Regions from separate parts of the Rhizobacter fulvus genome, predicted to be linked through region 1. Evidence: riboswitches for the same ligand, from Rfam matches in the RefSeq annotation. Region 1 holds a riboswitch; the other holds the start of a gene.

Region 1 (4,415 bases):
GGCGGGTGCCGTCAGCTCACATTTGTTCCCACGGCAGGCCGTCGAAGCGCCAGCCGTTGAGGTTGCCGCGCTGGAAGTGCTCGTCGAGCTCGCCCTCGAAACCGTGCACGACGTTGACGACCTCGCCGAAACCCGCTGCTTCGAGCGCCTGAGCCGCGGGAATCGTGCGCCGCCCGGAGCGGCACAACAGCACGATCGGTCGCGATTTGTCTCCGGCCTCGCGCTCGACCAGCGACGCAAAGCGCGCAGGATCGACGTGCATCTCCGGGTACTCGTACCACGGGATGTGCACCACACCCGGCGGATGGCCGACGTACAGGTGCTCGATCTCCATGCGCACGTCGACGAACAGCGCGTCCGGGTGGGTGTGCAGGTAAGCCCAGGTGGCGCGGGGCTCCAGGTGCTTCATGCTGGCGTGCGGCGTGGGCTTGACATGCTTTCTACAATACCCCAATGAACAGCTCGAACTTCACCCGCGGTGCGCAACTGCCCGAGATTCTCAAGCAGCGCATCGCCGTGCTCGACGGCGCGATGGGCACGATGATCCAGCGCTACAAGCTCGGCGAGGCCGACTACCGCGGCGCGCGCTTCGCCGATCACCCGAAGGACCTGAAGGGCAACAACGACATGTTGCAGCTCAGCAAGCCCGAGGTGATCCTCGAGATCCACGAGCAGTACCTCGCGGCCGGTGCCGACATCATCGAGACCAACACCTTCGGCGCGACCACCGTCGCGCAGGACGACTACGGTCTGGGCGCCTACGCCCGCGAGATGAACGTGGCCGCCGCGAAGCTCGCGCGCCAGGCCTGCGACAAGTTCAGCAGCGCCGACAAGCCGCGCTTCGTCGCCGGCGCGCTCGGGCCCACGCCCAGGACCGCCAGCATCAGCCCTGACGTGAACGACCCGGCGGCGCGCAACGTCACCTTCGACGAACTGAAGGCCGCGTACTACGAGCAGGCCAGTGGCTTGCTCGAAGGCGGCTGCGACCTGTTCCTGGTCGAGACGATCTTCGATACGCTGAACGCGAAGGCCGCGATCTTCGCGCTCGACGAACTGATGGAAGACACCGGCGAGCGCCTGCCCGTGATCATCTCGGGCACGGTCACCGATGCCTCGGGCCGCATCCTGTCCGGCCAAACCGTCAGCGCGTTCTGGCACAGCGTGCGCCACGCCAGGCCGCTCGCGATCGGCCTGAACTGCGCGCTCGGCGCGACGCTGATGCGGCCCTACATCGAGGAGCTGTCGCGGATTGCCGGCGGCACCTTCGTCAGCTGCTACCCGAACGCCGGCCTGCCCAATCCGATGAGCGAGACCGGCTTCGACGAGACGCCCGAGATCACCGGCAGCCTGCTCGAGGAGTTCGCGAAGGCGGGCTTCCTGAACATCGCCGGCGGCTGCTGCGGCACGACGCCCGCGCATATCGCGTCGATCGCGCAGAAGGTCGGGAAGTACCAGCCGCGTTGCGGGCACAAAGGCACGTTGTTCGGCGAACTGGCGCTGGAAGCCGAGACGGCCTGACCTAGAATCCCGACTCGCCCGAGGAGCGTTGCGACAGTCGATCGACGACTGCCAGGCTCGGGCACGGTGGCGCAAGCCGCTGGTACAACGGCGCTCACCCGACCTTTCACGGTCCGCGGTGAGCAGCGCGGGCCTCATTCGAGCTCTCCCGCGATGTCCAAGATCACTGTCCCCCCGATGAAACTGTCCGGCCTGGAGCCGGTGCTGATCGGCGAAGGGTCGCTCTTCGTCAACGTCGGCGAGCGGACCAACGTGACCGGCTCGAAGGCCTTCGCGCGGATGATCCTGAACGGCGAGTTCGAGCAGGCGCTGAGCGTGGCGCGCCAGCAGGTCGAGAACGGCGCGCAGGTCATCGACATCAACATGGACGAGGCCATGCTCGACAGCAAGGCCGCGATGGTGCGCTTCCTGAACCTGATCGCCGGCGAGCCCGAGATCGCGCGCGTTCCGATCATGGTCGACTCGTCGAAATGGGAGGTGATCGAGGCCGGCCTGAAGTGCATCCAGGGCAAGGGCATCGTCAACTCGATCTCGCTGAAGGAGGGCGAGGCGCAGTTCAAGCACCAGGCCAAGCTCGTCAAGCGCTACGGCGCTGCGGCGGTCGTGATGGCGTTCGACGAGAAGGGCCAGGCGGACACCTTTGAGCGCAAGACCGAGATCTGCGAGCGGGCGTACAGGATGCTGGTCGACGAGGTGGGCTTCCCGCCCGAGGACATCATCTTCGATCCGAACATCTTCGCGATCGCCACCGGCATCGAGGAGCACAACAACTACGCGGTCGACTTCATCAACGCGACCCGCTGGATCAAGCAGAACCTGCCGGGTGCGAAGGTCTCGGGCGGCGTCTCGAACGTGAGCTTCAGCTTCCGCGGCAACGACCCGGTGCGCGAGGCGATCCACACCGTGTTCCTGTACCACGCGATCCAGGCCGGCATGGACATGGGCATCGTCAACGCCGGGATGATGGGCGTCTACGACGACCTGGAGCCCGAGCTGCGCGAGCGCGTCGAGGACGTGGTGCTGAACCGTCGCGAGGACGCCGGCGAGCGCTTGGTCGAGGTGGCCGAGAACGCGAAGGGCGCCGCCAAGGACGACAGCCAGCGCCTCGCCTGGCGCGCCAAGCCGGTCGATGAGCGCCTGAGCCACGCGCTGGTGCATGGCATCAACGACTTCATCACGCAGGACACCGAGGAGGTCTACCAGCGCGTGCTCGCGCAGGGCGGCCGGCCGCTGCACGTGATCGAAGGGCCGCTGATGGACGGCATGAACATCGTCGGCGACCTGTTCGGCCAGGGCAAGATGTTCCTGCCGCAGGTGGTCAAGAGCGCGCGCGTGATGAAGCAGGCGGTCGCCCACCTGCTGCCCTACATCGAGGAAGAGAAGCGCCTGCACGTCGAGGCGGGCGGCGAGGCCAAGGCCAAGGGCAAGATCGTGATCGCGACCGTCAAGGGCGACGTGCACGACATCGGCAAGAACATCGTCACCGTCGTGCTCCAGTGCAACAACTTCGAGGTCGTCAACATGGGCGTGATGGTCGCGTGCCAGGACATCCTGGCGCGCGCCAAGGTCGAGGGCGCGGACATCATCGGCCTGTCGGGCCTGATCACGCCGAGCCTCGAGGAGATGCAGCACGTCGCCGGCGAGATGCAGCGCGACGACTACTTCCGCATCAAGAAGATCCCGCTGCTGATCGGCGGCGCAACCACCAGCCGCGTGCACACGGCGGTGAAGATCTCGCCGCACTACGAGGGCCCGGTCGTCTACGTCCCGGACGCGAGCCGCTCGGTCAGCGTCTGCTCCGACCTGCTCAGCGACGACCGCGCCAAGGCCTACATCGACGAGCTGAACGCCGACTACGTGCGGGTGCGCGAGCAGCATGCCAACAAGAAGGCGACGCCGCTGGTCACGCTGGCGCAGGCGCGCGCGAACAAGACGCCGATCGACTGGTCGAGCTTCGTGCCGGCGGTGCCGAAGTTCACCGGGCGCCGCGTGTTCAAGAACTACGATCTGGCTGAAATCGCGCAGAGCATCGACTGGGGTCCGTTCTTCCAGACCTGGGACCTGGCCGGCCCGTACCCGGCGATCCTGAACGACGAGATCGTCGGCGAGTCGGCGCGCCGGGTGCTCAGCGACGGCCAGCGCCTGCTGCGCCGCGCGGTCGAGGGCCGCTGGCTGACCGCGAACGGCGTGATCGGCCTGTACCCGGCCAACACGGTCAACGACGACGACATCGAGATCTACACCGACGCCACCCGCAGCGAGGTGCTGATGACCTGGCGCGGCCTGCGGATGCAGAGCGTGCGTCCGGTGGTCGACGGGGTGATGCGCCCCAACCGCTGCCTTGCCGACTTCATCGCGCCGAAGGGTTCCGGTGTGGCCGACCACATCGGCCTGTTCGCGGTCACCTCCGGCATCGGCGCCGAGAAGAAGGACCGGCAGTTCCTCGCCGACCTCGACGACTACAGCTCGATCATGTTCAAGGCGATCGCCGACCGCCTCGCCGAGGCTTTCGCCGAGCGGCTGCACCAGCGCGTGCGGACCGAGTTCTGGGGCTACGCGCCCGAGGAACAGCTGACGACGCCCGAACTGATCGCCGAGAAGTACCGCGGCATCCGCCCGGCGCCCGGCTACCCGGCGTGCCCGGACCACACCGTCAAGGCCGAGATGTTCCGCGTGCTGGGCTGCGCCGAGATCGGCATGGGCCTGACCGAAAGCCTGGCGATGACGCCGGCGGCCAGCGTCAGCGGGTTCTACCTGGCCCACCCCGAGGCGACGTACTTCAATGTCGGCAAGATCGGCGAAGACCAGCTGGCGGACTGGGCGCGCCGCAGCGCGCTGGACACGGATCTGGTGCGTCGCTCGCTGTCTGCGTTGCTCTGACCCGTGCGCGTGCCTGG
Region 2 (4,415 bases), 390 kb from region 1:
TCAGGGTGATGAAGGACAGGTCCGCCACGACGAGGTCGAACGAGTGCGTCGGTTCCTCTTGCGCGAATGCCGAGCCCGCCACGTCGCGCGCGTTCAGACCTTCGTGCGTGGTGACGCGCGCATCGCCCGCGAGCGACGCCGCCAGTTGGCCGCGCCCCACGTCGAGCCCGACGACGCGTGCGGCGCCGCGCTGCAGCAGCGCATCGGTGAAGCCACCGGTGCTCTGGCCGACATCGAGGCAGTTCGCACCCGACGCGTCGACGCCGCAATGCGCCAGCGCCGCGTCGAGCTTGAGCCCGCCGCGCGACACGAAGCGCAGCTCCGCGTCGTCGGTGACCTCGATCTGGCAGCCGTCGGGCAACTCCTCGCCGGCCTTGCGCGGCAGCGCCCAGCCCTTCGGGCCGAGCCAGCGCACGGCACCCGCGTCGATCAGCCGCTGCGCGGCCGACCGGGTGGGTGCGAGGCTGCGCTGCACCAGCAGTTGGTCAGCGCGCACCGATCAGTACCGATACGTATCCGGCTTGTACGGGCCCTGCTTCGGCACGCCGATGTACGCGGCCTGCTCGTCGGTCAGCTCGGTCAGCATCGCGCCGACCTTCTTCAGGTGCAGGCGCGCGACCTTCTCGTCCAGGTGCTTCGGCAGCACGTAGACCTTGCCGATGTCGTAGCTGTCCGGGTGCGAGAACAGCTCGATCTGCGCGATCGTCTGGTTCGCGAAGCTCGAGCTCATCACGAAGCTCGGGTGGCCCGTGCCGCAGCCCAGGTTCACGAGGCGGCCCTTGGCCAGCATGATGATCTTCTTGCCGTCCGGGAAGGTGATGTGGTCGACCTGCGGCTTGATCTCGTCCCAGGTGTACTTCTCGAGCGACGCGATGTCGATCTCGTTGTCGAAGTGGCCGATGTTGCAGACGATCGCCTGATCCTTCATCGCGACCATGTGCTCGTGGCGGATGATGCCCTTGTTGCCGGTCGTGGTGACGAAGATGTCGGCCTTGTCGGCGGCGTACTCCATCGTCACGACCTTGTAACCTTCCATCGCGGCCTGCAGCGCGTTGATCGGGTCGATCTCGGTGACCCAGACTTGCGCGCTCAAAGCACGCAGCGCCTGTGCCGATCCCTTGCCCACGTCGCCGTAGCCGGCCACGACCGCCACCTTGCCGGCGATCATCACATCGGTGGCGCGCTTGATGCCGTCGACCAGCGACTCGCGGCAGCCGTACAGGTTGTCGAACTTGCTCTTGGTGACGCTGTCGTTGACGTTGATCGCGCGGAACGGCAGCGTGCCCTTCGCGCTCATTTCCTTCAGGCGGTGCACGCCGGTGGTCGTCTCTTCGGTCACGCCGATGATCTGCGCGGACTTGCGGGTGTACCAGGTCGGGTCGGTCGCGAGTTTGGCTTTGATCGCGGCGTACAGGCAGGTCTCTTCCTCGCTGGTCGGGTTGGCGATGACCGACGCGTCCTTCTCGGCCTTCTTGCCCAGGATCATCAGCAGCGTCGCGTCGCCGCCGTCGTCCAGGATCATGTTCGGGCCTTCACCTTCGGCACCCTTGGCGCCGAATTCGAAGATGCGATGGGTGAAGTCCCAGTATTCGGCCAGGGTCTCGCCCTTGTGCGCGAACACCGGCGTGCCCTCGGCCACCAGCGCCGCGGCGGCGTGGTCCTGGGTCGAGAAGATGTTGCACGAGGCCCAGCGCACGCTGGCGCCGAGTGCCTGCAGCGTCTCGACCAGCACGGCGGTCTGGATCGTCATGTGGATGCTGCCGGTGATGCGCGCGCCCTTCAGCGGCTGGGCTTTCGCGAATTCGTCGCGGATGGCCATCAGGCCGGGCATCTCGGTTTCGGCGATCTTGATTTCCTTGCGGCCCCAGGCGGCGAGGCTGGCGTCGGCGATCGCGAAATCGGCAGTGGCGCTGGGTGAAGACTTGAGAACGGCGTTCATAACGGGCTCCGAAGATTGAGGAACCCGCACGCGGACACGAAGGGAAAGTTGGAACTCACCCACGAGGTCGAATCGTGCGGGTGAGCGCGGTTGCAATTCAAATTCCGAGCCTGGGGACGCACGCTCGAACACGGCGGCGGGCCTTGCAACGCTCCTCGGAAAGTTCACGGATTGTAGGCGACGGTCGGCGCCGCCGCAAAAGCCCTGTGCAAGACTCGCGGGCATGAGCGTGACTTCCCGTGCAATCTCCGCCCCCGCTGGCAGCCGCCCGTGGGCCGAACTCCCCGCCGCCAACGCCCGCCGCGTGCGCGGCGTGCTGACCGACATCGACGACACGCTGACCACCGCCGGCGCGATCACGCCAGAGGCGCTCGACGCGCTCGCCGCGCTGAAAGCCGCCGGCCTGCCGGTCATCGCGATCACCGGCCGGCCGATGGGCTGGAGCGAGCCGTTCGCACGCGCCTGGCCGATCGACGCGATCGTCGCGGAGAACGGCGCGGTCGCGCTGTTCCGCGAACCGGGCGCCCTCGCGATCGAGTACGCGCAGGACGTCGCCACCCGCCGGGACAACGCGGTGCGCCTGAAGGCAGTCGCCGCGCAAGTGCTGCGCGAGGTGCCGGGCGCCACGCTCGCGCAGGACAGCCCGGGCCGCGTCACCGACATCGCGATCGACCACGACGAGTTCGCGCACCTGTCGGCGGCGCAGATCGACGCGGTGGTCGCGCTGATGCACGCCGCCGGCATGAACGCGACCGTGAGCTCGATCCACATCAACGGCTGGTTCGGCGCGCACACCAAGCTGAGCGGCGCACGCTGGATCGTGCAGCGCCTGCTGGGGCGCGACATCGAGGTCGAACGCGGGGACTGGGTCTACGTCGGCGACTCGACCAACGACCAGCTGATGTTCGGCCACTTCCCGCTCAGCGTCGGCGTCGCCAACCTGATGGAGTTCGCGGCGCAATTGACCACCTGGCCGGCCTACCTGACCGACGGCGCACGCGGCGCCGGCTTCGCCGAAGTGGCGCGGCGGCTGATCAGCGCGCGGTGATCAGCGGGTTCATCGAGGTCATGGTCGCCGGGCCGAAGATCGTCGCGAAGGCCACGTCCTTGGCGTCGCGACCGATCGCGATGCGCACGAGTTCGTCGACCGGCGACATGCGCGTCGCGTCGAACATCACCCAGCGGCCGCCGAGGTAGGCCTCGAACACCGCGTGGAAATCCGGCGGCGGCTCCTCGAAGCGGGCGTAGCCGACCACCAGCCGTGCCGGGATGTTCAGCGCGCGACAGAAGGTGACGCCCAGGTGCGCGAAATCGCGGCACACGCCGGCGCGCTGCACGAACACATCGCGCGAGGTCGTGGTCGCCTGGGTCGAGCCGACCTGGTATGCGACGTTGTCGTAAATCCAGTCGACGATCGCCTGCACCCGGGCATGGCCGGGCGGCAGGTCGCCGAACTGCATCTGCGCCGCGCGGCCGAGCAGGTCGGACTCGCAATAGCGCGTCGGGTTGAGGTTGTGCAGCAGATGGTCCGGCAACTCGGCGATCGGCATCTCGCGCGCCTGCGGATCGACCGCGATCGGGCGGCGCTCGACGCTCGCCCGGTAGCGCAACTCGACCGGCCCCGCGTCGGCGTGCAGCCGCAGAAAGCGGTGGCCGACGGTCGGATCGCAATACACGTGGTGCGGCAGCTGCGGCGTGATGACGAGCGACTCGTCCAGCACGCGCTGGTCCAAGCCGTCGAGCGCGTGGATCTGGAACAGGAAATCGGTCGGCCCGTTGACCTGGTAGGCCAGCGTGCAGTCGATGTCGAAGGTGCGCGCGGACTGTGCGGCGGTGCGGTCGGGCGCGGCGGCGGCGGCGATGGGTGCGTCAGGGGCGAGGATGTCGGACATGGCGTGGTGATCGTGGAAGAACCGGACCGCCATTGAATCGTGCCGACCGGTCGCTCGCCAGCGCCGCGGCGCCCGAGGCGCAGTAGGACAAGCACGCATCCCGCGCGCGCACGACAACGGTGCGCCGCCTGTGCAAGACTTCCTGCCCCGACCACCGCCCTGCACCGCCCCGACCCGATGCCCACCGACACCGCGAGCGCACCCGATCACCCGACGCTCGTCGTCGCCGCCGCGCTGGCGCTCGCTGCCGCCGTGTCGCTCGGCCTGGCGCGCTTCTCCTACGCGCTGCTGCTGCCGCCGATGCGGGCCGACCTGGGCTGGAGCTACACCGTGGCCGGCGCGATGAACACGGTCAACGCCGCCGGCTACCTGGTGGGCGCGCTGCTGGCGCCGGGCTGGCTGCGCCGCTTCGGCGCGCGGCGTTCGCTGCTGGCCGGCGGCTTCGGCTCGGCGCTGCTGCTCGCCGCCCACGGCGCCGTGACGGCCGATGCCGCGCTGTACCTGCTGCGCGGCCTGACCGGGATCGCCAGCGCGGCGACCTTCGTCTCCGGCGGCCTGCTGGCCGCGCAATTGAGCAACCGGGC

The links. A riboswitch is a leader RNA that binds a small molecule or an ion and turns the genes downstream of it on or off. The one in region 1 is predicted to bind S-adenosylhomocysteine.
Region 2: another riboswitch for S-adenosylhomocysteine. It lies ahead of ahcY (adenosylhomocysteinase); the one in region 1 lies ahead of metH (methionine synthase).

The regions. Positions count from the first base shown of each region.
Region 1 covers NZ_OZ224516.1:2,581,034-2,585,448, forward strand. The annotation lists gene ACWH49_RS12300 (rhodanese-like domain-containing protein) at 17-409, opposite strand; gene ACWH49_RS12305 (homocysteine S-methyltransferase family protein) at 454-1,518, shown strand; S-adenosyl-L-homocysteine riboswitch at 1,533-1,621, shown strand; gene metH (methionine synthase) at 1,672-4,398, shown strand.
Region 2 covers NZ_OZ224516.1:2,969,989-2,974,403, reverse strand. The annotation lists gene ACWH49_RS14200 (TlyA family RNA methyltransferase) at 1-496, opposite strand, end outside; gene ahcY (adenosylhomocysteinase) at 500-1,939, opposite strand; S-adenosyl-L-homocysteine riboswitch at 2,015-2,102, opposite strand; gene ACWH49_RS14190 (HAD-IIB family hydrolase) at 2,169-2,987, shown strand; gene ACWH49_RS14185 (transglutaminase-like domain-containing protein) at 2,974-3,831, opposite strand; gene ACWH49_RS14180 (YbfB/YjiJ family MFS transporter) at 4,009-4,415, shown strand, end outside.